Regions from separate parts of the Clostridioides sp. ZZV15-6598 genome, predicted to be linked through region 2. Evidence: riboswitches for the same ligand, from Rfam matches in the RefSeq annotation. Region 2 holds a riboswitch; each other region holds the start of a gene.
What was found. A riboswitch is a leader RNA that binds a small molecule or an ion and turns the genes downstream of it on or off. The one in region 2 is predicted to bind S-adenosylmethionine.
Positions count from the first base shown of each region.

Region 1 (7,656 bases), on a different contig from region 2:
TAACATCATTACACATTCTCTTACTATATCTCCATTTAACTCCAACAATTTTTCCGAATCTTGTATTAGAATATGTTCTGGCAAATATGTATGTCCATTGCTTAGGGATTTATTTAAGGTATATAATATTCCTTGGCATACTCTATCTTTAGAATTTTTATCTATGCCAATTTTATTAGCTATACTATCAGCTACTTTAAACCCTATTCCTCTTATGTCTTCAGCAAGCTGATATGGATTTTTATTTATAATTTCTATTGCACTACTTTTATATTTTTTATATATTTTTAAACAATAATTAGGTGTTATTCCAAAAGGAGATAGTTCTATTATTATGTTTCTTAATTCTCTATCTTCTTCATAACTCTTTACTATTTGCTTTACCTTTTTACTACCTATCCCCTCTACTTCTTGTAATTTTTCTGGGTAGTTTTGTATTACATCTAGTGTGTCAACACCAAACTTATCAATTATTCTCTTAGCCATTTTTTCGCCAATTCCATGTATCATACCAGAAGATAAGTAAACATAAATTCCTTCTAAAGATGATGGTGTCACTGGCATAAAACTATTTACTTCAAATTGAGTTCCATAAATTTTATGGTTTACCCACTTACCTTCAACTTCTATACTCTCTCCCATTGCTAAAGTAGGCATACATCCTACAACAACAATTTCATCATTCTCATTTACCAGATGAGCTATTGTATAGCCATTATCTTCATTTTTAAAGACTATTTCGCTTATCATTCCTTCTAATTTTTCCATTTTTATCTCCTAAAAATACTAATAATTGTTCCGTTTGCATGTTAGTATACTTAAATATATTAAGTTCTATGATAGGATTCTATCAGAAAATTTTTCTATATTTTTATACTTAACTTAATTTCCAACTATTATACATTTTATCAGAAACAAAAAAAATCTGCACCCCAAAAATATGGTACCTTAAAGTAAAGGTACCATATATAAATAACTATTTTATTTAAACCAGCTTACTTCTAAAACATAGATTAAATTTCACAAATTTATTTTGATATTAATTTACTTCAGATTTATTTTCCTTATATCCTTCAGTTTTGGTAATTCTTCGATAAAGCATACATAGTAAAATTAAAATTCCCATATAACCTGTATATGGATATAATGTCCCTACAAGTTTATCAAATGGTAATAATCCTCCTATACATGCTAATATGCTTACTACCACTGTTATTATTTTAAATTTAGGATGATCATCTTCCACAAATCTATTAGTTACTGACCATAATAATGGTACAGCTGTAGTATATATTCCTAATAAAAGTACTACTGAGAATAAAATACCTATAATTGGAGATATCTTGTCAGCTAAATAAAGAGCTGGTATTTCTTTTGTGTATATATTTCCTACATCTGAAAGTAGTGCTAGATTCATCATTATAGCTGCTGCCATAAGGGCTACTCCACCTACTATACCTCCCCATACAGCATCTCTCTTATTTTCTGCTGAAGCTCCCATTCCAGTTAAAAATGTTATTACTATTATTACATTATAACAAGTATAAAGCACTCCTGAGAAATATCCATTTGATGTAGCAGTTTTGACGTTTAGACTATCAACTATAGCTCCTGCATTTGATAAAGCACCAATATTACTAAATAAACTAATTGCTCCTACTAAAAGTGTAAATATTATTATTATAGGACCTATATTACCTAGTATCTTGGAAAGTCTTGTTAAACCTAGAGATACAGTTATTAGGGAAACGATTGCCATACCAATCCTACCTACATATGGATTTAACCCATAGTACTCTGACAATGTAGCTCCTGCTCCTGCAATCATTATTACTAATGTTCCAAACAAGAATAATGGCCCAAACCATTCAAAAAATGTACCAAGATATTTTCCACAATATACTTGATAAATCTTTATTGGTTCTTTAAGCTTTAGTTCTCTCCCTTTTTCTATAACTTCTGCTCCAAACCATGAGAATAATACCATAGATATTATTCCTCCTATAATACCAGCATATCCATAAAACGTAAAGAATTGTACTATTTCTTGACCAGTTGCAAATCCAGAACCTATTACAGTTGCTACATATGCTCCAGCAAAACTTATAACCATTTTGATGTTTATTTTACCTGACATACACACTACTCCCTCCTAAATAAAATAAATTTTTAATAAGTAAAATTTAATGTAAGTTTATTAAGACTATATTAGTTGTATTAGTGCTACTTTTCAATATTTTTTGAATTATTTAACATTACTTAACGAAATCTTAACCAGTTTTTAACATATGTCTTCTAATATGTATTAATTTAATGCAATATTATATAATGAAATATATTAATCTCAGTAAATAATGTTTCTTTATTATATGATTGAAAATTAGTATTTATTAAATATATTTAATTATAAAATAAAAAACTGCTAAAACGTAATTATAAAATTACATTCTAGCAGTTCCTTGTCTAAGCATTATTCACCTAATGCATCTTTTCTTAATTGTTCTACTTTATCAGTTTTTTCCCATGGTAAATCTATATCAGTTCTACCAAAGTGACCATAAGCAGCAACCTTTTTGTAAAGAGGCTTTCTTAAATCTAAATCTCTTATTATTGCTCCTGGTCTTAAATCAAAGTGTTTGTTTACTAGTTCAACAAGCTTTTCTTCTGAAACTTTACCTGTCCCAAAAGTATCTATAAATATAGATAATGGTCTAGCTATCCCTATAGCATATGCAAGCTCTATCTCACATTTCTCTGCAAGTCCAGCCGCAACAATATTTTTAGCTACATATCTAGCAGCATAGGCAGCAGATCTATCAACTTTTGTAGGGTCTTTTCCTGAAAAAGCTCCTCCACCATGTCTAGAATATCCACCATAAGTGTCTATTATTATTTTTCTTCCTGTAAGACCTGTATCTCCTTGAGGTCCTCCTATAACGAATCTTCCTGTTGGGTTTATATAAATTTTAGTATCTTCATCAAGTAATTCAGCTGGTATAACTGATTTTATAACATGCTCAATTAAATCTTGTCTTATCTTATCATTTGATACTGTTTCACAATGTTGAGCTGATATAAGAACTGTATGTACTCTTACAGCTTTATTTCCTTCATATTCAACAGTAACTTGAGTTTTTCCGTCTGGTCTTAAATAATCAACTAAACCTGTCTTTCTAACTTCTGTAAGTCTTCTTGATAATTTATGAGCTAATGATATTGGAAGTGGCATTAATTCTGGAGTTTCATTACATGCAAATCCAAACATTATACCTTGGTCTCCAGCTCCTACTTTTTCTATTTCTTGTTCTATTTCTTCTCCAGTCTTACTTTCTAGACCTTCATCAACTCCCATAGCTATATCTCCAGATTGTTCATCTATAGAAGTTATAACTGCACAAGTGTCACAGTCAAATCCATATTTTGCTCTTGTATATCCAATTTCTTTTACTGTTTCTCTTACTAATTTAGGTATATCTACATAAGCAGATGTACTTATTTCTCCAGCTACTAGAACTAAGCCTGTTGTTACTGTAGTTTCACAAGCTACTCTAGACTGTGGGTCTTTTTCTAACAATGCATCTAATATTGAATCTGATATTTGGTCACATATCTTGTCAGGATGTCCTTCTGTAACTGATTCTGATGTAAATAAATGTCTTGCCATTTTTGTTCCTCCTTATTCATTCTTAATTTTTATTATAGGTTTTACCTTATCTTCAATTCTTAGAAATTTTACTCAAAATAAAAAACCTCTCCTTATAAGAAGAGGTTAATAATCGTAATCGCATACTAATTAACTGACCTCATCTTTCAAGACTTTTGTCTTGTAGGAATTAGCACCTTTTCCCATTTGGGTGGTTGCTGGGCTTCACAGGGCCTATCCCTCAGCCTCTCTTGATAAGGTAATCAAGATTTAAATTTTATTTTACCTTATTAGCTTACTATTTTTTTAAAATTTTGTCAAGATTTTTAGTCATATTTTTGCCATCACTTTTTTTGTGAGACAAATAAAATATTATCTCTATCTGAAATTTAAAGTTAGGTCTTTTTAGTGCTTTTTATTCATATATTTTTTTGAAGGGGGTGTTCCTATTGTATTTAGCTAAAGTAAATTACAGCGATGATGATGTTATACAGGTGCTAAGTTCAGTTCTCAAAACCATAATTAATGAAAATACGATTGTTGTTTGCATAGGAACAGACAGGGCTATAGGTGATACTTTAGGCCCTTTAGTTGGAACAATACTTAAAAACAGTAAATTTAAATACCCCGTTTACGGTACACTAGATAACCCTATTCACGCCTTAAATATATATGAGTCTTTAGATACTATAAAAAATACACATATGCAAGGTAACTTCTTGGCTATAGATGCTTGCTTGGGGTCGCAGAGTAACATAGGTAATATACAAATTAGAGAAGGACCTATCCTGCCCGGAAAAGGTGTGGGAAAAAAACTACCTCAAATAGGAAATTATTCTATAGTAGGAATTGTAGATAAAATTGATGAAAATAACAGACTTTCATTTAATAATATACGTCTTAGCTTTATATTAGACTTAGCTGAAACAATAGCTTTAGCACTATTGGTATCTACTTAAATCTTATATAAGGTAACTGATAAAATTTTTTATATTAAAAGGGTAGATACTATAGAGTATTTAATTTAATAAATACTCCAAATTATCTACCTTTTTATTTTGATGTTTATTCTTCTGTTTTCATACGCATAAATTTTATTTTTCTACTAAAGCAAACATTAACTCACCTTTACAGACAAGTTCTTCACCAACATAAGCTTTAGCATCTGCTTTTGCTATATTTCTTCTAAGTGTTGTCATTTCAACTTCCATAGTCAATGTATCTCCTGGTCTTACTTCTCTCTTGATTCTAACTTTATCAATACCTGCAAATACACCTAATTTGCCTTTATTTTCTTCTAAAGACATCATTGCCACTCCACACACTTGTGCTAGAGCTTCTACTATCAACACTCCTGGCATCAACGGATAATCTGGAAAATGACCTTGAAAAAATGGTTCATTAACTGTTACATTTTTTATACCAACAGCTCTTTTTCCAACTTCTAACTCTGTAATCTTGTCCACTAATAAAAATGGATACCTATGTGGTATTAGTTCTTTTATTTCATCTATATTTAACATTTTAAACTCTCCTAATTATTTTCTTTTGAAAGACCCACCTGTTTCAAGTAAATCTATTGAGCCCAAAGCAATCCCTGTTCCTTTTGCAACACAAGATAGTGGCTCATCTGCTATTGTAACAGTTATTCCTGTTCTCTGTTCTATTATTTTATCTAATCCATATAATAATGAGCCTCCGCCAGTCATTATTATACCAACATCCCCTATGTCTGCCGCTAGTTCAGGTGGTGTTTTTTCTAAAACAGCATGAGTTGCAACAACTATTTGTTCAACGCATTCTCTAAGGGCTTCTAACATTTCTGTTGAGTTTATAGTTATAGAGCTAGGAAGACCTGTAATCAGATTTCTTCCTGTTATTTTCATATACTTTTCTTCTTCTCTCTTAAATGCAGAACCAATTTCAAACTTAATTTTTTCTGCGGTTCTTTCTCCAATAAGAAGATTATGTTGTTTTTTCATGTACTTAACTATAGCATCATCAAATCGGTCTCCACCAACTTTTATAGATTCACTTACAACGGCTCCTCCTAGTGATATTATGGCTATATCTACAGTTCCTCCACCAATATCTATAATCATATTGCCATTAGGTTGTGATATGTCTACACCAGCTCCTATAGCTGCTGCTATTGGCTCTTCTATGATATATACATCTCTAGCCCCAGCTTGTCTAGTAGCATCCTCTACTGCTCTCTTTTCTACTTCTGTAACACCTGTTGGCACGCATACCATAATTCTAGGCATAAAAAATCTTCCAAAGCCTTTTTTATCAACTATCTTATCTATAAAAGATTTTAACATCTTCTCAGTTACATCATAATCTGAAATTACACCATCTCTTAAAGGTCTTATTGCAACTATATTCCCTGGTGTTCTTCCTATCATTTTTTTAGCCTCTTCTCCTACAGCTAAAACAGAATCTGTTCTGTTGTCTATTGCCACAACAGATGGTTCTTCTAAAACGATTCCCTTCCCACTAACATAAACAAGTACATTTGCAGTACCTAAATCTATGCCTATATCAGCTCCAGCCATTTTTTCAACTCCTTCATTTATATATTAGATTATATTATAAGCCTATTTATTAATACTCCTATAATAAAGCATATACAAAAATCTCGCTTTAATCAAGAGAAAATAAATGTTTTGGAGGTATTATTCTTTTGCTATTTATAATTATCTAATATATTTCTTATAATAATTTAATGTAATAAAAAAAGTAGGTTTTTAACCTACATTTTTTTATGTTCCTTCTCATACTTTAATTTCGTTGCTAATCCCCCTCTAATATGTCTCTCTGATTTATTTTTGTCTAGCACACTTTTAACTTCTTTGGCAAGGGATGGATTTATTTCCTTCAATCTTTCTGTAACATCCTTGTGAATTGTACTTTTACTTACTCCAAATGTCTTGGCTGTTTGTCTTACTGTAGTGTTTTTTTCAAGTATATATTTTGCTACCACTATGGCTCTTTCCTCTATATGAGATCTCAAAGATTACCCCCCTCACATAATAGCTTTAATGATATATATGTAAAAACACCAAAAAATATAACAAGCTTAACCAAATATGATTAAACTTGTTATACTTTTACTTAATTAGACTCATTGGGTCTATAGATTTTTCTCCATTATATGCTTCTAAATGCACATGTATACCTTCTTCACTTTCTATCTGAGAAGTACTTCCTACAGTACCTAGTGATTGTCCTTCTGTTACTTTCTGATTCTTCTTAACATTAACATTTTCATCTAGATTTGAATATACTACTACAGTATTATTGTCGCTTTTTATTTTTACTGATTTTCCATATTCTTCATCATCAAATACATCTGCTACCATTCCGTTTAATAGAGATTTTATTTCTTTACCTTTAGTACAACTAACATCTATACCTTTATGAGTTTCCCAAACATCCAATGTTTTAGAATAACTAGGTTCTTTTTCTGAATATTCTCTTATTACCTTATCACCAATGTAATTTAATTTTGTTGTACTTGACTTATTTTCTTCTTTTGCCTTAGCTTTTTCTAAGTTTTGTTTTGAATCTGTCGCAGTAGGGATAGCATCTTTCTTATCTTTTTCAATTAAATGTATTTCCTCTTCACTATCTTTATTAGATTTTTCTATCATGCCTTTATTAGAAGCTAATTTATCTACATTATTATTTGTAAACCAAACTCCACCTACTGCTAATAAACAAACACATACAAATAAAGATAAATAAAAACCATCTTTTTCTAACAGTTTTTTCTTCATTTCGCACCTCCAAATATATTTCTACATTTGGATTATTGACGTGTTTTTGGTATTTTATACAATTATTAGTATATATCTTTTATTTTTGTATCAGTATAGTAATGTGATAATATATCATAGTATTTATAGCCTTCTTCTGCCATACCTTCAGCTCCCCATTGGCTCATACCAACACCATGACCATATCCTTTTACTACAAAATCTATGTATCCTTCTCCAAATTTTATATCA
Region 1 covers NZ_JAGWCS010000017.1:23,646-31,301, reverse strand. Annotated here, with positions in the region: gene KGF50_RS05335 (ATP-dependent RecD-like DNA helicase) at 1-768, opposite strand, end outside; gene KGF50_RS05330 (hypothetical protein) at 1,040-2,137, opposite strand; gene metK (methionine adenosyltransferase) at 2,471-3,664, opposite strand; SAM riboswitch class I at 3,801-3,904, opposite strand; gene yyaC (spore protease YyaC) at 4,093-4,602, shown strand; gene fabZ (3-hydroxyacyl-ACP dehydratase FabZ) at 4,738-5,166, opposite strand; gene mreB (rod shape-determining protein MreB) at 5,182-6,201, opposite strand; gene spoIIID (sporulation transcriptional regulator SpoIIID) at 6,399-6,659, opposite strand; gene KGF50_RS05300 (M23 family metallopeptidase) at 6,757-7,425, opposite strand; gene spoIID (stage II sporulation protein D) at 7,491-7,656, opposite strand, start outside.
Region 1: it holds a riboswitch for S-adenosylmethionine, as region 2 does, so the genes downstream of both, metK (methionine adenosyltransferase) here and KGF50_RS13885 (MetQ/NlpA family ABC transporter substrate-binding protein) in region 2, are expected to answer to the same signal.

Region 2 (7,656 bases):
CAACCTAAATTAATTACATATGATTATTCAAAATCTAATAAAGCTGAAAGTTCTACTAGACAAAGAGCAGAATTTTTAAATGTAATTAAGTCACAAAAAGATGGAATTAAAGAAGCTTACTTATTTTTTATAGATGAACAATTTCATTGGCTTAGATTTGCTATTGAAACTGTATATGAGGACACAGGATTACCTGCATATACAATTGGAAAGATAAATATTATTGACAATGAAAAAAAAGAAAAAGATATTCTATTAGAAAAGGCACAAAGAGATAGTTTAACTCATATTTTTAATGCAGAAACCAGTATGCAGATGGTTAAACAAAGTTTATACAAGCTTAGAGTGGGTGAAAAGGGTGCTATATTTTTATTAGATGTAGATCATTTTAAATCGATTAATGATACTTATGGACATTTAAGAGGAGACAAAGTGCTAAAAGCAGTTGCAGATATTCTAAGTGAGAACTTTGAAAGAGAAGATATTGTAGGGCGTCCAGGTGGAGATGAATTTATTGTCTACATGAAAAAAATACAAAATATAGATGAAATTATTGAAAAATGTTTACAATTACGCGAAAAGGTACAATGTATTTATTTAGATGAAAATAGATACATCACTGTCAGTATTGGAGTTGCATTAGCGGTTTGTAATCAAGAGTATGATGAGTTATATCAAAAGGCTGATAAGGCACTATACTGTGCTAAGGAAAAAGGGCGCAATAGATTTGAGATTGCAGATTTTAAATAAAAATAAACAGACATCAAACTGGTAGTGTCTATGATTATAGTATTTATATAGATTCAAAAGTTTGTTAACAGAAATTAAACCTAGGCCTATTGGTAAATTTGAAAAAATGATGTTTTACAAAAACATGCAATGTCAAAAATAAACTATGTAGAATAAAATTTTCTATATTTTAAGTAACAAGAGAATTTTATTAAAGTTTAATACACGTTATTTAAGAAAAATGATTATACAATATTTTACTAAGTTGGTTATTAAAAATGTTTAGAAAATTTATTTAAAAAATCATACTAATTATTTATAATATATAAAAACCTAGTTAGCATAATTGTAGAATATCTGATAAACGTGAAAACATAGGGGATAGAGGTATTTTATGAAGAAATTTTTAAAGATAGCTATCTTAGTTTTATTTGTTTTATTAATTTCTATAAGTTACATTTCTGTTCAATTAATTCACAACATTGGAGATTATGGAAAGTTGATTAATTATGTTGGTATTGTTCGTGGAGCTAGTCAACGTCTAACTAAATTAGAAATGAATCTTCAACCAAATGATGAACTAGTAGAATATATCGATGAAATTTTACATGAATTAAATACAGGACATGGAAAATATGGTCTAGTAGTCACTGACTGTAAAAAGTATAATGAGTACTTATCTTTATTGGAAAGAAAATGGGAAGATTTAAATATTGAAATTAAAAAAGTAAGGATGGAAGAAGATAGTAGTCAGTTATTACAAGCAAGTGAAGAATTTTTTGAGATTGCAAATGATACAGTATTTGAAGTAGAACATTATTCTAAGGAAAAAAGCAATTATTTAATGACATTAATAATTATAATATCGATTGTAGGTATAGTAGCATGGATTATATTGATTATACAGTACAATAAAAGATTAATTAGACTTGAGAAACTAAACGTAGATTTAAAAAATATTGCATATAAAGATGAACTTACAGGAGCAAATACTATAGAAAAGTTTAAATTGGATGCAGAGCAGTATATTTATAAGTATAAAGACAAGAAATTTGCTATATTTTATATTGATTTTGAAAATTTTAAGTATATCAATGATATATTTGGATACGATTATGGCGATATGATATTAAAACGCTATTCTAATTTTATGATGGATGATATTGGAAAATACGAAATATTCGCAAGAGAGATTGCAGATAGATTTGTTGCATTAAGATGTTATGTAGATAAGGAGACTTTACTAAGAAGACAAGAAATTGTAGATGATAAGTTGATTAACATTACAGATGAAATTAAAAATAAATATAGTATTACCATTGTCAGTGGAATTTGTTGTATTGAAGATGTGAATGAAAAATTAAATATAGATGATTTAATAAATCGTGCAAATTTTGCACAAAAGACTGTCAAAAACAAACCAGGTACTAAGTACGCTTTTTATAATGAAAATATTCGTAAAAAAATGATTGAAGAAAATACAATTAAGAGTAGAATACATGAAGCACTCAATAAAAGAGAATTTGTTGTTTATTTTCAACCTAAAGTTAATTTGCATAATCAACAAATAGGTTGTGCAGAAGCCTTAGTACGTTGGATGACACCAGACAAATGTGTGATATCTCCAGCAATATTTATTCCAATACTCGAAAAGGAATTTTTTATTAGTTTGGTAGACCAATATGTGTTTGAAGAGGTATGTAGATGGCTTAGAAAAAGATTAGATGAAAATAAAACAATTGTTCCTATATCAGTTAATGTTTCTAAGATACAGTTTTATAATGCTAAATTTGTAGAAACTTATTCTCAAATAAAAAATAAATATAATATACCTAAAAATACTATAGAAATTGAATTTACAGAAAGTGTTGCTTTTGAAAATCAAGAACATCTTTTAGAAATTGTACATGACTTACATGAAAGTGGATTTACTTGTTCTTTGGATGATTTTGGAAAGGGATACTCGTCTCTAAGTGTTTTGAAGGATTTACCATTTGATGTTTTAAAGCTTGACTCAATGTTTTTTAAAGAGAGTTTAAATAAAGAAAAAGAAAAGATAGTAATAAAAAATATTATACAGATGATAAAAGAGTTAAATATTATAACTGTTGCTGAAGGTATTGAATATAAAGAACAGGTTGAGTTTCTTAAAGAGATTGGGTGTGATTTGGTTCAAGGGTTTGTCTTTTATAAACCAATGCCAATGTTAGAGTTTGAAAAAATACTAGATAAAGAAATTGTTTATAGTTTATAATAGTTAAAGTATATTTTAATACATACGAATCTAATGAAGGACTTATATTATAAGTACTTTATTAGATTTATTAACTATTTAAGACTTATAGTGATACAAGTGCTGAGAATAGTATCAATATATATTATATACGATTTTAAATAAATAATTATATGAAAACTATAAATTATTATAAGGTTTTATATGAGGTGCAAATAATATGAACTTATTAGTAGTGTTAATGGTGAAAACATAAATAAAGACTATAAGTAGTTTTACTTATAGTCTCTTAAATATTACTATTTTCTTCCTGCAACCCATTTTAAGCCCCAGTTAAATTCATCATCCATTTCTCTATGTCCTTTAAAGTATTTAACTACTTTTTCAACACTAAATGTTTCATCATTTACATTTTCTATTAATGCTATTGAACACATGTTATAACCGTTTTTATGTTCATCAAGCTTAACCACTAAATCAGAATCCTGTTTTTGTTTAATAGTTACAATTCCATCAGCTTCTGACCAATTAGCTACACCTTCATAAATAAAAGCATAAATCAATATTCTTTTTATTTCTTTTATCTTATTACCATTGATTCTTATATTTTCGCCTTGTGTATTACTTCCTGTTCGGTCATCTCCATCTAGTTGAGCAAAAGGAGGATGTTCTAAATTACCAAAGGAATTGCCTAATGCTTGAACAGCGCCCTTTACACCATTTTTCATTTCAAACAAGCAACCTAAATCTAAATCTATATTACTACTTCTTAGAGCTCCAAAAAAGCCCTTTTTTTGTACCTTTTGATTCCAATTTAAATTAACTAAAATCTCACCTAAATCGGTATTTTCTTTTTTTGTAAGATTTATTTTTTGTCCTTTTTTCAATTCTATAGCCATAGTAATCTTCCTCCACAAACATAGATTTACTTAAATGGTAGCACTTAATAAGTCAATATTCAACAAGATTACAATAATAATGTTAAAATTATACTAATTCTACTAGAAAACAGGAATTACAATTCCTTTGTATTTTTCTTCAATTAAGTTTCTTGCTTTATCTGATGTAAGAACCTCTTGTAAAACTTTAATTTTTTCACTGTCTTTATCCTCAGTTCTAAATGCTAAAAGGTTAGCATACTCATCATTTACTGGTGCTGTGTAGATTCCATTTTTCTTAGCATCAAGACCAGCAGGTACTGCATAAGTAGTGTCTATAAATGCAGCAGTTACATCTGGAAGAGAAGATGGTATTTGAGCAATATCTAATTCTTTGAATTGTATGCCCTTTGGATTTTCAATTATATCTTTAGGACTAACTAAATTATTTTCTTTAGGTAAAGTTAAAAGTCCGATACTTTCAAGATATCTAAGGTCTTTAGAACAAGAAGATGGATTGTTGCTTATTGCAATTGTATCTCCTTTTTTAAAATCATCAACAGATTTTATTTTGTAAGAGTAAAGTATCGCTGGGCATACATATAGTTTAGTCCCAGCCATTATTTTATAGCCTTTAGCTTTAACAGCTTCTTTTAGATAAGGCTCATGCTGAAATAGATTTGCATCAATTTCGCCATTATTTAAAGCTTCATTTGGAAGTATGTAATCGTCAAAGTTTTTAACTTCTAAAGTATAACCTTTTTCTTCAATAAGTGGTTTTAATTCTTCTAATAACTCTCCACCTGGAACTAAAGTAGCACCAACAACAATTTTTTTATCGTCTTTAGATTTTGAACATCCAACTACAGATAAAGTAAATACTAGACATAATAACAAACTTAATAATTTTTTGAATTTCATAAAAATTCCCTCCTGAATATAATTGATTAGTTAAAAATAAAATACCCTCTTTTTATCACATTGTGAAAATAAAATAAGCCTGAGTGTAAACTCAGGCTTTAAAAGCTAATTTAAACTCATCTTTCAGTACAATACTGCAGGATTTAGCACCAATGTATATTAAAATATACTGGTTGCTGGGTTTCATAGGGCCAGTCCCTTCACCACTCTGGATAAGAAGTATTAATTTTTAATTATGTTATACATATTAGCATGATTTTCTATATCTGTAAACATAATTTTGTAAATATTTTAAAGTTTTTGTTATTTTTACTTAACACCTAAAATTCCAGAAACTAAAATATTAGTATCAGCACCTAAGAAATAGTCATTTATTTCAATACTATCTAAAATAGATCTTAATGAATTTTCCTCATGTTTTGTACCAACAAGTTTATCTTCTACAAAAGATACATCACACTTTCCAAAGAAATCTCCAAAAAACTTTATACTAGTTATTATACCTTTATCAACATTTAAATTAAATTCTACATTTCCACCAGCATATTTTAATTCATTTGAAAGAGAGTATTTCGGTGAATTACCAAAATTCCAATCCCAAGTTTCATATTTTGATTTAGTAAGCTTTTCTATTTCCTCTATGTCATATTTACTTAGAGAATAATTTGTATTATCAGCATTTGTTGCAGAAAGATAATTCATTATAGCATCTTTAAACTCAAGTATATCCATATCAGACTGTAAGTGTTCACTTATATTGGTTACACGAGACTTTACAGATTTTATACCTTTACCTTCAAATTTTATGGGTTTTACTTTTAGTGCGTTTGAAAGGTCATTTATTTCAGATGAAAATAAAAGTGTCCCATGGTGCATTACTTTATTTTTATAGTTATGTTGAGCATTTCCAGAGAACTTTTTACCATCTATAAGAAGGTCATTTCTTCCAGAAAACTCAGCACTGACATCTAAAGTTTTAAGTAAGTCTATTATTGGCTGGGTGAATCTTCTAAAATCACTAAAACTATTATTATTACAAGCTATAAATGTAAAGTTTATATTTCCTAAATCATGAAATACAGCTCCTCCTCCAGATTGTCTTCTAACAACTGGTATTGAATGTTCTTTTATATACTCTAAGTTTATTTCAGAGAGTGTATTTTGATTTTTTCCAACAATTATAGAAGGTTCATTCCTCCATAAAATAAATAAATCTTCATCAAAATTTTTAAGTAAATATTCTTCCATTGCTAAATTAAAATAAGGGTTTGTTTTTTCATTGTAAATTAATAACATTAAAGTAATTCCTCCATATAATTGATAAAATTTTTTTAGATGATTTTGGTACAATTAATTTTATAATTCGACAATGATATAAAAAATCCTTTAAAGTAAAATTTTTAAAACTTCCTTGCAAAGTTTAAATAAATAATATATACTCAAAATATATTTAATAAAAGTGAATAAAAGGGTAGAGGCGCAATAATCTATCAGTACCAATAAGGAGTTAAGCACAAAGATTTATTGGGAAAGGGGATATTGCCGAAGTTTTATAATCGATGCTTTAAGATTATATTGCTGGGGGTACATAAAATATATGTACAACTGTCACAGGTTTATTTGTGGTGAGCTATCATTTAAGGAATTATATTATATTTGTTTTTTAGTATTATCAATGTATTGTAATGTTTAAGCCTTGAGTGTTTACCACTCAAGGCTTTTTTATTTTATCATAACCCATAATACCCTATATAATTCACAAAATTAAAAAGAGAGGGAGATTTATATGAGAAATAAAAAATTTAATATTATTTTTCTGACGACAATTATGTTTATAATGTCAACTGTAATGGTGTTTGCAGAGGAAGATATAGATACCATTGCACTGGCTAATGCAGAAAAATTTGGAATCTTAACTTTAATACCACCATTAGTTGCCATAATACTTGCATTTATAACTAAAAATGTAATAATTTCTTTACTGCTAGGAATTCTTTCTGGAAGTTTTATAATTCAAGTCAGTGGAGTCAATGTATTTGCTGCATTTATACAAGCATTTTTAGACTTAGTAGATAGAGCTTTAGTATCTCTATCAGACCCGTGGAATGCAGGGATAATACTGCAAGTCTTAGCAATTGGGGGAGTAATAAACCTCGTCGCCAAGATGGGAGGTGCTAAGGCTATAGCTGAAGCACTTGCAAAGAGAGCAAAATCAGCTAAAGGTACACAGATTATAACTTGGTTTTTAGGTCTTTTAGTTTTCTTTGATGATTATGCGAATTCATTAATAGTAGGGCCTATGATGAGACCTGTTGCAGATAAAATGAAAATATCAAGAGAAAAATTATCATTTATAATAGATGCTACAGCAGCACCAGTTGCTGGTCTTGCCATAATATCTACATGGATAGGTCTCGAAGTTGGTTTAATACATGATGCTTTTGAAAGTATAAGCGTAGATGTTGATGCATTTGGTATATTTTTAAATACAATACCATTTAGGTTTTATAACATATTAATATTAGCATTTATTGTAATATCAGCATTATTATTAAAAGAATTTGGCCCAATGAGAAAAGCTGAAATAAAAGCTAGAAGTAGAAAAATTGGTACAAATCTTGATGAAGGCGTTGAAGAGCTAGACGATTTAGCTCCAAAAAACGGAGTAAAATTAAGCGTGTGGAATGCTATAATTCCAATAGGTACATTAATAGTAGTTGCGCTAGCATCATTCTATTATAGTGGATATACATCTATAATGGGAGGAGAAGATAAGGCTCTAATACAATTATTTACAAATTCACCATATTCTTTTGAGGCAATAAAAGAAGCATTTAGTGCATCTGATGCATCTAGAGCATTATTCCAATCTGCATTAGTTGCAAGTTTAGTTGC
Region 2 covers NZ_JAGWCS010000073.1:3,457-11,112, forward strand. Annotated here, with positions in the region: gene KGF50_RS13870 (diguanylate cyclase) at 1-750, shown strand, start outside; gene KGF50_RS13875 (GGDEF domain-containing phosphodiesterase) at 1,124-2,983, shown strand; gene KGF50_RS13880 (TerD family protein) at 3,262-3,861, opposite strand; gene KGF50_RS13885 (MetQ/NlpA family ABC transporter substrate-binding protein) at 3,964-4,761, opposite strand; SAM riboswitch class I at 4,875-4,980, opposite strand; gene KGF50_RS13890 (lipoate--protein ligase) at 5,071-6,057, opposite strand; lysine riboswitch at 6,226-6,402, shown strand; gene KGF50_RS13895 (Na+/H+ antiporter NhaC family protein) at 6,548-7,656, shown strand, end outside.

Region 3 (7,656 bases), on a different contig from region 2:
AATATTTTAATCTACTTTTAATAGTTTTTTAACTGACTTACTATAATCATTTCTCTTTACATCTTCTAAGAATCTATCAATTTCATGCTCTGATTTTGCATTTACAAAAATAGCAAGTTCTTCTTCATCTATAATATTATAGCTATCTATATACTTATCTAAACATTTTAAAATACCATCTCTATTATATTCACTAAATCTGACTACCGCACTACATTCATCTTCTATAAGCCCACTCAAATCCAATTTACCTTTTGAAAAAGACTTTATATTTGAACTCCTATCATCTATTATATCTATTATATCAGCATAAACAGCACTTCCTGTTGCACCTCTTCCAGCTCCCTTACCTACAAAAGAAAGTTCTCCTACTGAATCTCCTACTATAATTACTACATTAAACTCATTATCTATTTTAGACAGCATATTATCATTATCCACCAATGCTGGTCTAACAAATCCACTTACTTCTCCCAATTCATATTTACTTCTAGCAACTAATTTTATCTTACAATTTAATTTCTTAGCATATTCTATATCCTTTTCATCTATTGAAGTTATTCCTTCTAATAGCAAATCTTTCCAGTATACTATTTTCCCATAAGATAAAGTAGATAATATAGATAATTTTCTAGCACTATCATATCCTAAAACATCTGCATCTGGATTAACCTCTGCAAAGCCTAGCTCTTGTGCTTGTTTTAAAGCTACATCATATGGTAAATTTTCATCATACATCTTTGATAATATAAAGTTGCATGTTCCATTTAAAATAGCATTTATGCTTTTTATATTATTACCTTCTAGTGATTCTATTAATGGCTTTAAAACTGGAATACCTCCTGCTACTGATGCTTCAAATTTAATGCTAACATCATTTAAGTTAGCCAACTCTATAAGGTCACTACCTCTTTCAGCTAATAAATCTTTATTTGCTGTTACTACATGTATTTTTTTATTTAGAGCTCTTGTTACATAATCAAGAGCTGGATTTAGTCCTCCAATTACTTCAACTAATATATCAATATCTTTACTAAATATATCTTCTATATTTGTTGTTACCTTATCAAAATATCTCTTTGTTTTATGCTTCTCTTTGTTTTTAACTAAAATTCCAACTATTTCTATTTCTCTTTTTGAAGTATTATTCTCTATTAAATCTATTAATCCACTTCCTACTGTTCCATACCCTAATATTCCTATCTTCACTGTTCCATACCCCCATCATTTTTGATTGTATTAATTTATTTATATATATAAATAAATTAATTAAAAAAGCTTGAGTATAAACTCAAGCCATATGACGGGTTTATACTCATCTTTCAGCATAATTGCTGCAGGATTTAGCACCAATGTATATTAAAATATACTGGTTGCCGGGCTTCATAGGGCCAGTCCCTCTGCCTCTCTTGATAAGATTGCTAATTTAAATTTATGTTTAATAGTATAATACAATTTTTGCCAATTGTCACTATATTTTTTAACTTCTTTTTTCTAAAATAATCTAATTAATTATCTAACTGCTCTTTTAGTTGGTTTACCTTTTTTTGTAACGTTATTATTTTTAACCTTAGCTTTTGCCTGTTCATGCCCTGGGAAAAGTATCTTAGGCTCATCAATATTTCTCTTGTAAATAGTAAATTTAAAACCAATAGCTTGAACAAACTCTGCTCTTAAAGCTTCACATACTGCATTAGCAGTTTCTTTAGCATCAAGACCTGCATTTTCTAGTATAGTAACCTTTACTAATTCTCTAACTCTTAGCATATCCTCTAATTGCTCTAAAAAGCTTTCTGTAACGCCTTCCTTACCAATTTGTGTAGTAGGCTTTAAAGTATTTGCTAAAGATCTTAAATATGCTCTTTGCTTTCCTTTTAACATATTATCACCTCTATAATTCTATATCAAAATTAATTGTAAAATTCAAATTCCAATTCATAAATTCTAACTATATCTCCATCTTCAATTCCCATCTCTCTAAGCCTATCAAATATACCTTGACTTTCCATAGCTTTTTGGAAATATTGAAGTGATTCCATATCATCAAAATTTACAGAATACATTATTCTTCTAAGTGCCTTACCTGTAACTACATATACACCATCTTCAACATCTATGTTCAATTCTTCTTCTGTTCCAATATCAAGTTCTGGTCTATACATTTCTTCTTCTGAAACTAATTCTATATCTTCTACTTCTTTTAACATTTTAGAAACGTAGGCAATTACATCATCTATTCCTTGACGAGTTGCTGCAGACATCTTAAATACTGTATATCCTCTACCTTCTAATTCATCCTTAAATTTTTCAAATTGGCTTTCATCTTCCAATATATCAAATTTATTTGCAACTACAACTTGAGGTCTTGTTGAAAGCTTCTCATTATATAACTTAAGCTCATCATTTATTTTGTCAAAATCCTCAATTGGGTCTCTACCTTCTAGTCCAGATATATCTACAATATGTATCAATACCTTAGTTCTCTCAACATGTCTTAAGAATTCATGACCTAATCCTATACCTTCAGACGCACCCTCTATAATTCCAGGTATATCAGCAAGTACAAAACTATCTCCAAACTTAGTTTGAACAACACCTAAATTTGGTGTCAATGTTGTAAAATGATAGTTTGCAATTTTTGGCTTAGCTTTAGTTACAACTGATAAAAATGTTGACTTACCTACATTTGGAAATCCTAAAAGACCTACATCTGCTATCATTTTAAGTTCAAGAGTTATCCATCTTTCTTCTCCATCTGTACCAGACTTTGCAAAAGCTGGAGCTTGTCTTACTGCATTTGCAAAGTGTTGATTACCTTTACCACCTATACCACCTTTTGCAACTACTGCTGTATCTCCTTCTTTCTTTAAATCTGCTAATACAAGACCTGTAGCTTCATCTCTTATTACTGTACCTGCTGGTACTTTTAATATTAAGCTTTCTCCATTTTTACCAGCTCTTTTACCTTTGCTACCGTCGCCACCGTGTTGAGCTTGATATTTTTTCTGGTATTTGAAGTCCATTAATGTTCTAAGACCTAAATCAACTTCAAATATGATGCTCGCTCCACGACCACCATCTCCACCATCTGGCCCACCAGCTGGAACATATTTTTCTTTTCTAAATGCTACCGAACCATTTCCACCATTTCCAGCTTTAACAAATATTCTCGCTTTATCTATAAACAAATTCTTCACCTACTTAATTAAAAACTTTTAATTAGCATTACCAAAAATACTATTATAAATTCATCAGTATTATAAGAAAAAGGAGTGCCTCAACACTCCTTTTATGTATATTACTCAGCTATTGCTACTGGATATATACTAACTTTTTTTCTCTTCTTATCTTTTCTTTCGAATTTAACAGTACCATCAACTAATGCAAATAAAGTATCATCGCTACCTTTTCCAACATTAGTTCCTGGATGTATTTTAGTTCCTCTTTGTCTAACTATTATACTTCCAGCAGTTACTAATTGCCCATCGAATCTCTTAACACCTAATCTTTTAGATATAGAATCTCTACCATTTTTAGAAGAACCTACCCCTTTTTTAGATGCTAATAATTGTAAATTCATGTTTAACATATGGAGTCACCCCCTACTTTTTTAAAATTTTTATATTTTTTGGGTATTCCCGTTTAATTTCTTCAACCGCTAATTGAAAGTGATTTAGTAATAACTGTGCATCTTTTAGATATGTATTTTTAACTATACATTCTATATGCCCTTCTTCTCCTACTACTTTTTCAAATTCAATCTTTTGTAACTTGTCTAAAGAATTTATAACTGCAATCGCATTAGACGTAACTGCAGCACATACTATATCATAGCCTATTTCAGCAAAATCAGCATGTCCCTTTAAACAAAAACCTTGCAACAAGAAATCATCATTATAATAATACTTAACTTTTATCATAACTAGTCCAATAACTAAGCGTTAATTTTTTCTACAACTATCTTAGTGTATGATTGACGATGTCCTTGTTTTCTTCTGTAATCTTTTTTTGCTTTATACTTGAAAACTATAACTTTCTTAGCTTTACCTTGTTCAACAACTTTTGCTTGAACAGATGCTCCTTCTACTACTGGAGAACCTAATTTTAATTCTCCATCTTTAGAGCAAGCTAATACTTCGTTTAAAGTAACAACATCACCTGCGTTAGCTTCTAACTTTTCAACGAATAATACATCACCTTCAGAAACTTTATATTGCTTTCCACCAGTCTTTACTATAGCGTACATTAAATACACCTCCTCGGTCTCAAACTCGCCAGTACAAGGTACTTCATTAGAAGATTTAGACCTTTACTGTGCGGCATTACAATTATTAATTATAAAATATTTACATTTTATTGTCAACTATTTTATCAAAAATAACATTTGTTTTATTGTGTTTTAATGCACTGTTTGCGTTTAAAGAAATTTTCATATTATATTTTTCACCAATTTTATCAATTATATCCATATAATCTTCTTTTATTTGTTTAAAAACAAAATCATTGAATTCTATTATTATGTTCTTATAAACTGTATGCTCACTTATTCTCATAATTTCTTTCTCGACACTATCTACTATAGGATGTATAGATTTTATAGTTTTCGTTCCATCACAACATGGGCAATCCATTAAATAATACTTATCAACAGACTCTTTTTCTCTTCGTCTTGCAACTTCCACTAAACCAAGTTTTGTCATTCCTAACACTTCAGCTTTTCTCTTATCTTTGCTAAACTCTTCCTCTAATATGTGTAATACCTCATTTTGATATTTCTTTTTATACATATCAATAAAATCAATTATTATTATTCCAGCTATATCTCTAATTCTAAGCTGTCTTACAATTTCCTTTGCGGCTTCAATATTTGTTTTATAAACAGTCTCATCAAGTTTCCCAGTTCCAACAAACTTACCAGTATTTACATCTATAACTGTAAGAGCTTCTGTCTTTTCTATTATTAAATAACCACCACTCTTTAACCATACTTTTTCATTTAATAATTTTTCTATTTGAGATTCTATTCTATATAAATCAAACACATCTTTATTTTCTTCAAGACATAATTTATCAATATAATCATTATTTATAAGCTTCAAAGTAGGTCTTAATTCACAATATTTATCATAATTATTGGTAATTATAGACTCAATCTCATCATTTACATTATCTTTTACATATTTAGTTGCAAAATCTAAGGATTTATATAATAACTTTGGTCCTATACCAAGCTTATATTCTTTTAAAATATTATCATACTTTAATTTTAACTCTTCTATATCTTTTTTTATTTCATCATGAGTACATCCTTGAGCTTCAGTTCTTATTATTAATCCCAAATTTTCTTTATTCACTGCTTTAGTAATTTTTTTTAATCTAAATCTTTCTCTTTCATCAGTAATTTTATTTGATATTGTGGTTCTGTCGTTGGAAGGTATATAAACAATATACCTTCCAGAAATACTAATTTCAGTATTTAATTTTGCACCCTTAGTACCAATTTCTTCTTTATTTACTTGAACCAAAATATCTTGACCAGATTTTATGGTACTTTCTTTTTTTAACTGTAAATAAGCAAGTTTCTTAAATCCAATATCTACAAAACATGCTTCTATTCCTGGTATAACTTTTTTTACAATTCCACGATATATATTGGATACAGTTTTTTTATTTAAATTATCTTCAACAAAAAGTTCTACTAACTTTCCATCTTCAAGCACTGCTGTTTTCTGAGACCCTATTAAGGACTCAATAACTATCTTCTTCACAACTTCACCTCTCACTAACTTACATAGGAGTCACTAATTCCCCATCTTCTAATACATATAAATCTCTTCTCAATATATCAACTTCTAATGGGTCAATATCCAGTTCAAACATCTCTAACATTTTAGGAATAAGTATATTAGTATTTAAATTAGTTTTTGAACCTGTAGCTATAGTAGCAGTAAGAGTAATATGGTCATCTTCTAAATTTAAAACATCAAAAGTTCTTATCATAGGTCTTATATCAACTTCGACCATTTTTCCTTTTTTATTCTTTTTTGTTATGATTATTTCTTTATTATTCATAAAGTCAATTACTTTTCTTTTTACAAACTCTTTAGTCAAAGGCCTTTTTAAATCTATATTAAACAGATACTCTCCATAATCTATCACAGAAGAAAGAGAAGGTGTCTGCCTATCAATTTCCTCTGCTTTAATAAATTCTATCCCCTCTGGAAGTTGAACTGACACTTTACCTAAAAACTCATCTACTGATAAATCATCTTCTATCTCAATATCCACATACTCGCCTTGGCTTTCTGTTCCTAATGCTAAAGCATTACCATAACTCATCTTAGGATGAGGGTTAAACCCTTGAGAATGTGATAAATTTATTTCAGCTCTCCTAAATGCTCTTTGTAATAATCTTTGAAGGTCAAGATGTGATATATATATCATATCACCTTCTTTTTTAAATTTGACTCTCATTATTTTACTCATATTAACAAAGCCCCCTTCCTATATCATGTATATTTATTCCACAACCATTACAATTATGTCTGCAATCAGAAGTGATTTTTTCTTTTTTAGCATTTTCGTCTTCTCTAATCAAGAATTTTTTACTTACACCTACATCTATATGGTCCCAAGGGAATACCTCTTCATATTCTCTATTTCTATGTGCATAGAAATCTATAGAAAGATTGTTTTTTTCCATAGCTTCCTTCCATATATCTAAACTGAAGTGTTCTGCCCATCCATCAAATTTTGCACCTAATTTAAATGCGTCATATATAACTTTTCCTATCTTTCTATCTCCTCTAGCTACTACAGCTTCCATTAAACTAGTTTTTGAATCATGGTAGTTGTATTTTATATTGTTATTTCTCAATTTATTGACTAAATGTCTTTGCTTATCAACTACTTCCTCTGTTGTATCTTGACCATGCCATTGGAAAGGTGTAAATGGTTTTGGTACAAATGTAGACGTACTTACTGTAACACCAAAGCTTCTTTTTAGCTTTCCTCCATTTACTTTTCTATAAATATCAATAACTTTATAAGCTAATTTAGCTATTCCATCCAAATCATCATAAGTCTCAGTTGGCAATCCAATCATAAAATATAGTTTAACACTATTCCATCCCATTTCAAAAGCTCTTTCTGTTGCATTTTCTAAGTCTTCTTCTGTAACACCTTTATTTATAACGTCTCTAAGTCTCTGAGTTCCTGCCTCTGGAGCAAAGGTAAGTCCAGATTTTCTTACTTGTTGTATTTTATCAGCAATCTCCATTGAGAAATTGTCTAATCTAAGTGATGGAAGTGAAATTCCTATATTATTAGATGCATACTCGTCTACTAAATAATCAGTAAGCTCAGACAACTTACTATAATCACTTGTACTAAGTGATGATAATGATATTTCATCATATCCAGTATTCTTAACTAATTTGTCAAGTATCTCTTTAAGTCTTTCGACACTCTTTTCTCTTATTGGTCTGTATATCATACCAGCTTGACAAAATCTACATCCTCTTGTACAGCCTCTAAACAATTCTAACACTATTCTATCATGAACAGTATCTATATAAGGTACTATTAATTTTTCTGGATAATCTACAGTTTCAACATCTTTTATTATCCTCTTAGTAGGACTCTTAGTAATCCCTT
Region 3 covers NZ_JAGWCS010000019.1:30,059-37,714, reverse strand. Annotated here, with positions in the region: gene KGF50_RS05835 (homoserine dehydrogenase) at 7-1,209, opposite strand; SAM riboswitch class I at 1,313-1,419, opposite strand; gene KGF50_RS05830 (YhbY family RNA-binding protein) at 1,513-1,881, opposite strand; gene obgE (GTPase ObgE) at 1,911-3,188, opposite strand; gene rpmA (50S ribosomal protein L27) at 3,299-3,589, opposite strand; gene KGF50_RS05815 (ribosomal-processing cysteine protease Prp) at 3,603-3,920, opposite strand; gene rplU (50S ribosomal protein L21) at 3,935-4,246, opposite strand; gene KGF50_RS05805 (Rne/Rng family ribonuclease) at 4,347-5,768, opposite strand; gene KGF50_RS05800 (TIGR03936 family radical SAM-associated protein) at 5,788-6,486, opposite strand; gene KGF50_RS05795 (TIGR03960 family B12-binding radical SAM protein) at 6,488-7,656, opposite strand, start outside.
Region 3: it holds a riboswitch for S-adenosylmethionine, as region 2 does, so the genes downstream of both, KGF50_RS05835 (homoserine dehydrogenase) here and KGF50_RS13885 (MetQ/NlpA family ABC transporter substrate-binding protein) in region 2, are expected to answer to the same signal.

Region 4 (7,656 bases), on a different contig from region 2:
ATGCCTTTGCTCTTTGTAGTATTTCATCATTATCCCAATCAAACATACCTTTATCAAATATACATTCAGAAGAAACAAGCAAAAACTCGATTGTCTCTTTTGGATATCTTGTATTAAATATCCCTTCTCTTATACCTTGTTCTACTACCTCTGTTAAAATAGGTGTAAAATTTAAAATAGTTTTGACTATTGTCTTTTGATGCATCTCAGCATTATTTGGTTGGTGAAATTGGTTAATCACTTTTTCTTTACTTCCTCCAACTTTTGGCCTTTGAGATATTAATATTTGAAAGAACTTTTCAATAACTGGGATATCTGGATTTGAAGCAATTTCTTTTAACATATTTATATCATTATCTATAATTCTAGTTATAATTTCATCCATTACCTCTTCTTTAGATTTAAAGTAGTAATAAAATGTTCCTTTTGCAATTCCAATCTCATTTAAAATATCATTTATAGTAGTTTTTGTGTATCCTTTAGTACAAAAAAGCATTTCAGCTGTATCGAGGATTTCACTTTTACGTTCTTCAGGGTCTTTTATAATTCTCATATATTTTCTCCTTTCAATAGACCATCAGTCGGTTTAGTTTTATTATATAAAACTACTTTTATAATGTCAATTTTATAAAATAAAAATAAGGTATAAAGAAGTATGATAATTACTTTTATACCTTATAGATTTCCATATTTTTTTAATTGTATTTTATATTATTAGATAATTTTTTATCCAATTTCTAAATAAAAGTTCTGAATGCTTTTTCCACTTAACAGTTGGTTCTTTTGAAGGATCATCATTTATATAATAATTTTGAGGTATTGAGATTTTATCACCTCTATCTACATCTCTTTTATATTCTCTATCTAAAGTATATTTATCATACTCACTGTGACCCATTACAAATACATCTCTTGAATTTGTAATTATATAAGGACCAGCTTCTTTAGAATGACTTACAATGCTCAATTCATCATTATTTTTCAAAGTTTCAATATTTACAGTAGTGTGTCTTGAATGTGGAGCAAAAAACTCTTTTTCAAATCCATCTACTATCTTACTATTTTTATCTACTTCATGCTTAAATACTCCAAAACATTTTTGACTTAATGGAAGTTTTTTTACATTGTAGTATTTGTAAAGACCTGCTTGAGCTGCCCAACATATATATAATGTAGATTTAGCCTTTCTCTTAGAATAATCCATAATATCTTTTAGTTCATCCCAATAATCAACTTCTTCAAACTCCATTTGTTCAACTGGAGCTCCTGTTATTATAAAACCATCAAAAGATTCTTTTTTTGCTTCATCAAATGTTTTATAAAAATTCTTAACATATTCATTACAACTTCTTTTACTCTCTCTTGTTGAGATTTTAATAAATTCTACAGATACATTAAAACCTGTTTTATCTATTCTTCTAAGCAAATCTAACTCTGTATCTATTTTTATTGGCATTAGATTTAATATAGCTATTTTAGTATCTATATTTTCTTTGTATTCTAAATCTTTATTAAAGTCTTCTTTACAAATTACATCTATTCCTTCATCTAATAATTTATTAATAACAGGTAGTCCCTTTGGTAGTATTAAAGCCATATCTTTTCACTTCTCTTTCTCTTATACTATTAGAAATTTAAAGCTTGATCTAAGTCAGCTATTAAATCCTCTACATTTTCTATTCCAACAGATAATCTTATTAGTGAAGGTAGTACTCCAGATGCAATTAATTGTTCTTCTGTTAATTGTCTATGAGTAGTTGAAGCTGGATGTATAACACAAGTTCTTACATCTGATACATGAGTGACTAATGCTGCTATTTGTAGTTTTTCCACAAATTTTTTAGCATTTTCAAGTCCCCCTTTTACTCCAAATGATAAAACGCCACTACATCCTTTTGATAGATATTTCTTGGCATTTTCATAATACTTATTATTTTCAAGTCCTGGATAGTTAATCCAATCTACATTTTTATGTTTTTCTAAAAACTTAGCTATCTTAAGTGCGTTTTCACTATGTCTCTCCATTCTAAGATGTAGTGTTTCAATATTTAAATTAGTAAGATATGCGTTAAATGGACTCAAACAATTTCCATAGTCTCTAAGTAATTGAACTCTTGTCTTAGTAGCATATGCAGCATTGCCAAACTTTTCAGTATAACTTATTCCATGATATGTTGGGTCTGGCTCAACTAATTCTGGAAATTTTCCATTGTCCCAGTTAAAATTTCCACCATCTACTATAATTCCACCAACACTTGAAGCATGACCATCTAAGTATTTTGTAGTAGAATGAGTGACTATGTTTGCTCCATATTTTAGTGGATTACAAAGTACTGGTGATGCTAATGAGTTATCAACTATAAATGGAACATTAATTTTTTTAGCTACATTTGCTATTTTTTCAAAATCTATAACTTCAAGAGTTGGATTTGCAAGTGTTTCTGCAAATACAACTTTAGTATTTTCATTTGCAAGTTCTGCTATTTCATCCTCACTTGCATCTAAATCAAATGATATTAAATCTATTCCAAATTTTTTAAGACTAGGTCCTAATAAATTAAATGTTCCTCCATATACTTTTGAAGAACAAAGTATACTATCTCCAGATTTACATATATTTAAAACTGCCAACATATTTGCAGATTGACCTGATGATACGGCAACAGATGATACTCCTCCCTCTAACAAACTTATCTTTTCTTCAAAAGCTTGAACAGTAGGATTACTTATTCTGGAATACATATGACCCTCAGCTTTTAAATCAAATAAGTCAGCAAGTTGGTCTATACTACTATATTTAAAAGTTGTACTTTGATATAAAGGTAAAACTCTTGGTTCTCCATTTCCTGGTTTATAATTTCCTTGCACACATATTGTTTCTTTGTTATACATTTTTGTATCCCCCTTAAATTTTAATTAAGAAAATTAAACTATTTGTCAGATGAGATTTAAAATAAATAAAGCCTGAGTATATAACTCAGGCTCTGTATAAGCTTAATTATACTCATCTCTCAGCTTCCGCCGCAGGATTTAGCACCAATGTATATAAATATACTGGTTGCCGGGTTTCATAGGGCCAGTCCCTCCACCTCTCTGGATAAGATTTATTTAATTTTTCTATGTTTTATATCTTATATTTTTTTCCTAATTTTGTCAACTACTTTTTATATAATTTTCTTTTAAGAAATTTTCCCACCTCTACTTGAACTACAGACATTATAGCTAAAATCACTGTTACAAGCCATTGCGAAGTGTTTAAAATAGTTAAATTAAATGCATCTCTAAAGTGAGGAACAAATAATATAACTGCCATAAGTAAAGCGGAAGCTAAAAATGAGATTAAAAGAAATGGGTTTTTACCACTATTTCTAGTAAACATAGAATCTGTATTTGAACGCTGGCTAAATGCACGCAACATTTGTGAAAGTGCTAATACACAGAATGCCATTGTTTGACCTACAGTATGGTTTTCTATATTAAGACCAATTTTATATGCTAAAATGGTCATTATTGCTACAAATATCCCCTGAGTAATAACTCTTTGTACAAGGTTTTTTTCAAACAAACTTTCTGATTTAACAGGTTGGTGCTTCATTATATTTCTACTTGGTGGATCAACTCCAAGAGCAAGAGCTGGAAGAGTTGCTGTTGCAAGATTTACCCACAGAATATGCACCGCAAGAAGTGGAGTATCCCAGTTTAACAATATTGCAACAAATAGTGTAAGTATCTCTGCTATATTTCCAACAAGCAAGAATTGTATAACCTTTTGTATATTTCTATATACACGTCTACCCTCTTTTATTGCATAAGCAATTGTGGTAAAACTATCATCCATTAAAATCATATCTGAAGAATCTTTTGCCACATCTGTACCACTTATACCCATAGCTATACCAATATCAGCAGACTTTAATGCAGGGGAGTCATTTACCCCATCCCCAGTCATTGCTGGTACTTCTCCAATTCTTTTTAGAGACTTTATAATTCTGAGTTTATCAAATGGTGATACACGAGCAAATACTGTAGCATTTTTAACAGCCTTATCTAGTTCATCATCACTTAAATTATCAAGTTCATCACCAGATATAACAGTATTTCCTTCATTCCAAATTCCAAGTTCATGAGCTATTGTTGTGGCAGTGACTTTATGGTCACCTGTTATCATTATGGTTCTTATTCCTGCTTCTTTACAAGTTTTTACTGCATCGGCTACCTCAGTTCTTGGCGGGTCAATCATTCCAACCATACCAATAAATGTCAAATCATATTCTATGTTTTCACTATCTTCCTTTGGTATCGATAAAATTTCACGCTTAGCAAAACCAAGTACACGTAATGCATCTTTAGACATAGTGAGACATAATTCGTGTATATTTTTTTTATCTAACTCTGTAATATTTCTTTCACCTTTTGATGTTAATATTTTAGTACATAAATGGAGAAGTTCATCCACTGCACCTTTAGTATATGCAGTGATTTTTCCATCTATATCATGAACAGTTGTCATACATTTTCTGTCAGAATCAAAAGGTTGCTCAAATACACGTGGATATTTCTCTTCAAGAGTGTCTTGATCTATTCCAAATTTATTAGCCATAAAAATTAATGAACCTTCTGTTGGGTCACCTAATATTTCATCTGTTTTATCTGGATTTATACAGGCATCATTACAAAGTGCACCAGCATAAACAATCTCTTTATATACTAGTGGGTGCTTCTCAGATGCAGTATCTATTGATGTTACTTTTCCAGATTCAAAATCGCCATTTACAGCAATATGTGTAACAGTCATTTTATTCAAGGTTAATGTACCAGTTTTATCGCAACATATTACTGTAGCTCCTCCTAATGTCTCAACTGCTGGCAACTTTCTAATCAAAGCATTTCTTTTAGCCATACGTTGCACACCTAGAGCCATTACAATGGTTGCTGTTGCAGGTAATCCCTCTGGAATAATTGATATAGCAAGGGAAATTGCAATCATAAACATTGGCAAGAGAGGTCTCTGATAAAATGCACCTATTGCAAATATAATAACGCATACAATAATACCTATGACACTTAATGTCTTTCCAACAGTATTAAGTTTACGTTTTATAGGAGTATCAAAATCATTTTGTGAATCTAAAAGATGTGCTATATTACCTACTTCTGTGTCCATCCCAGTTGCAACTACAACACCTACACCTCTACCATATGTGACAATTGAAGACGTATAAGCCATATTACTACGGTCTCCTAATACACATTCTTCAGGTAAAAGGTCATCTGAATCTTTTTCTGATGGGACAGACTCTCCTGTTAAAGAAGCTTCTTGAATTTTTAAACTAGATGTATCTATTAAACGAATGTCTGCTGGAATCATTGCTCCATCTTCTAAAAAAACAATATCTCCTATTACAAGATTACTTGCTTGGATAACATTTTCTTCACCATCACGCATAACACGTGCTGTAGGTGAATTCATATTTTTTAGTGCTTCCAGTGATGATTCTGCTTTTTTTTCTTGAACAATACCAATAACTGCATTTACTGTTACAATTATTAGAATTACAAAAGCTTCTGTAAATTCTCCAAATACTAAAGATAATATTGATGCACCTATTAGTATCAATACCATAGCATCTGTAACTTGGGTCCAAAGCATTTGTAAAACTGTTCTAGGTGGTCTTTTTCTCAGTTCATTTAAACCATACTCTTTAAGCCTGTTTTCCGCCTCGGTATCGGTGAGCCCCTCCTCTGATGAGTCTAAACTCTCTAATACTTCATGTGTTGCCATCGAATGCCAAGGCATCTGTTTGTGATTTTCCATTTTGGAAGATCACTCCTTTCTTTTTTTGATTTAAGAATAATTATATTTTAAAATCCAATTCAATTCAATACTCAACAATTATATTTTACCTAAATTTAACAATTCAATTTAAAGTCTATATAAAAATATCTACTCTTTCACAAACACATACTCATTATTATTAGATAGATCTTCTTGATATTTATATCCTTCTAAGTTAAACTTTTTTAAGTCACTAATATCTTCGATTTTATTTTTAACAATATATTTTACCATCATTCCTCTAGCTTTCTTTGCTTGTGTAGATTCTACTTTTAGCATATTATTTTTATTTATTTTAAAAGTACACGTTACATATGTATCATTATCATTGATAAATTTTTCTACAGTTTTACTATATTCACTTGACGCAAGATTGACAATAGCTGTATTTTCTTTACTTAATTCTTTATATATACTATCTCCCCAATATTCATATAAATTTTTGAATTTTCTTATCTGTAATTTTGTCTGCATTTCTAATCTATACTCATATATGCTATCATATGGTTTTACGACCCCATATAATCCACTTATGATTCGAATACAACTATTTGCAAATTCCTCGTCTTGCTTTGTAAAATTCTCTGCTTCTATATTTTTATATTGTATTCCATCATAAGTTAAGATTGCAGGAGTACCTAAACTATCAAATTTAAAATTATCATATCTACTCTTGTTTAATATGGCTAATTTTTCGTTGATTTTCATTTTACTTTTGAAATCCTCTACACTAAAGGCTTTTATATTCTTTGATATTTCTTTTGCTTTATCTATAAAGCAGGGTAAGCTTAAATCTCTATCAAACTCTTGTACATGCTTCATATTTTTAGCTGGTGATAACATTATAATCATAAATTTCTATTACTCCTATTTTTCCAAATATTCAAGAATCTCTTGTGCATTTGTATCTGGCTTTGCTTTTTCAAAAACTTTTTCAATAATCCCACTTTCATCTACAATATAAGTTGCACGAACAACTCCTAAAGCAGTTTTCCCATACATTTTTTTCTCTTTCCACACATCAAAATCCTTAATAGTAGTTAAATCTGGATCAGAAAGTAAAATAAAAGGAAGCTCATGTTTTTCTGCAAATTTTTGATGTGATTTAATACTATCTTTACTTATCCCAATAACTGGTATATCATTATTTTTAAATCCTTCATATGCGTTTCTAAAGGCACATGCCTGACGTGTGCATCCTGGTGTATTATCTTTAGGATAAAAATATATTACTACTTTTTTCCCCTTAAAATCTGACATACTGACTTTATTTCCATCTTTATCTTCTAATGTAAATTCTGGTGCTTTTGTACCTATACTTAACATAAATATCTCTCCTTTTTTAAAAGCAATTTTTTAAATCAATAATTTATACTATATTTATATTAGTACCCTATATTTCTCTATATAAATAAAATATTTTACTTTCTTGTATAGAAAATTTCATGAATATGTAAATCTTATATACTAAAAATTTTAAACTTTATTTGATTAGAACATTTAAACTGGAATTTATGTTAAATAATTATAGTAATTAAAATAGGCAGGATTTAATTATGTATTAAATCCTGCCTATTTATTTTTAATCTTCTAATACTCTAATCTATATAAATTTAAATTCTTCTACATCAAATAGACCTAAATCAGTAAGTCTTATTTTCGGAATAACTGGAAGAGCCATAAATGAAAGTGTAATAAAAGGGTCTACATACTTTGGAACTCCCATTTTTCTTGCTATTTTTAGCATATTATCAGTTGTTTCTTGCACTTCTTCTGCTGGAAGAGTGCTAATTAATCCAGCTACTTGAAGGCTTAAATGA
Region 4 covers NZ_JAGWCS010000089.1:271-7,926, forward strand. Annotated here, with positions in the region: gene KGF50_RS15095 (TetR/AcrR family transcriptional regulator) at 1-553, opposite strand, end outside; gene KGF50_RS15100 (homoserine O-succinyltransferase) at 707-1,597, opposite strand; gene KGF50_RS15105 (O-acetylhomoserine aminocarboxypropyltransferase/cysteine synthase family protein) at 1,627-2,892, opposite strand; SAM riboswitch class I at 3,002-3,104, opposite strand; gene KGF50_RS15110 (calcium-translocating P-type ATPase, PMCA-type) at 3,158-5,815, opposite strand; gene yaaA (peroxide stress protein YaaA) at 5,945-6,688, opposite strand; gene bcp (thioredoxin-dependent thiol peroxidase) at 6,704-7,162, opposite strand; gene ade (adenine deaminase) at 7,440-7,656, opposite strand, start outside.
Region 4: it holds a riboswitch for S-adenosylmethionine, as region 2 does, so the genes downstream of both, KGF50_RS15105 (O-acetylhomoserine aminocarboxypropyltransferase/cysteine synthase family protein) here and KGF50_RS13885 (MetQ/NlpA family ABC transporter substrate-binding protein) in region 2, are expected to answer to the same signal.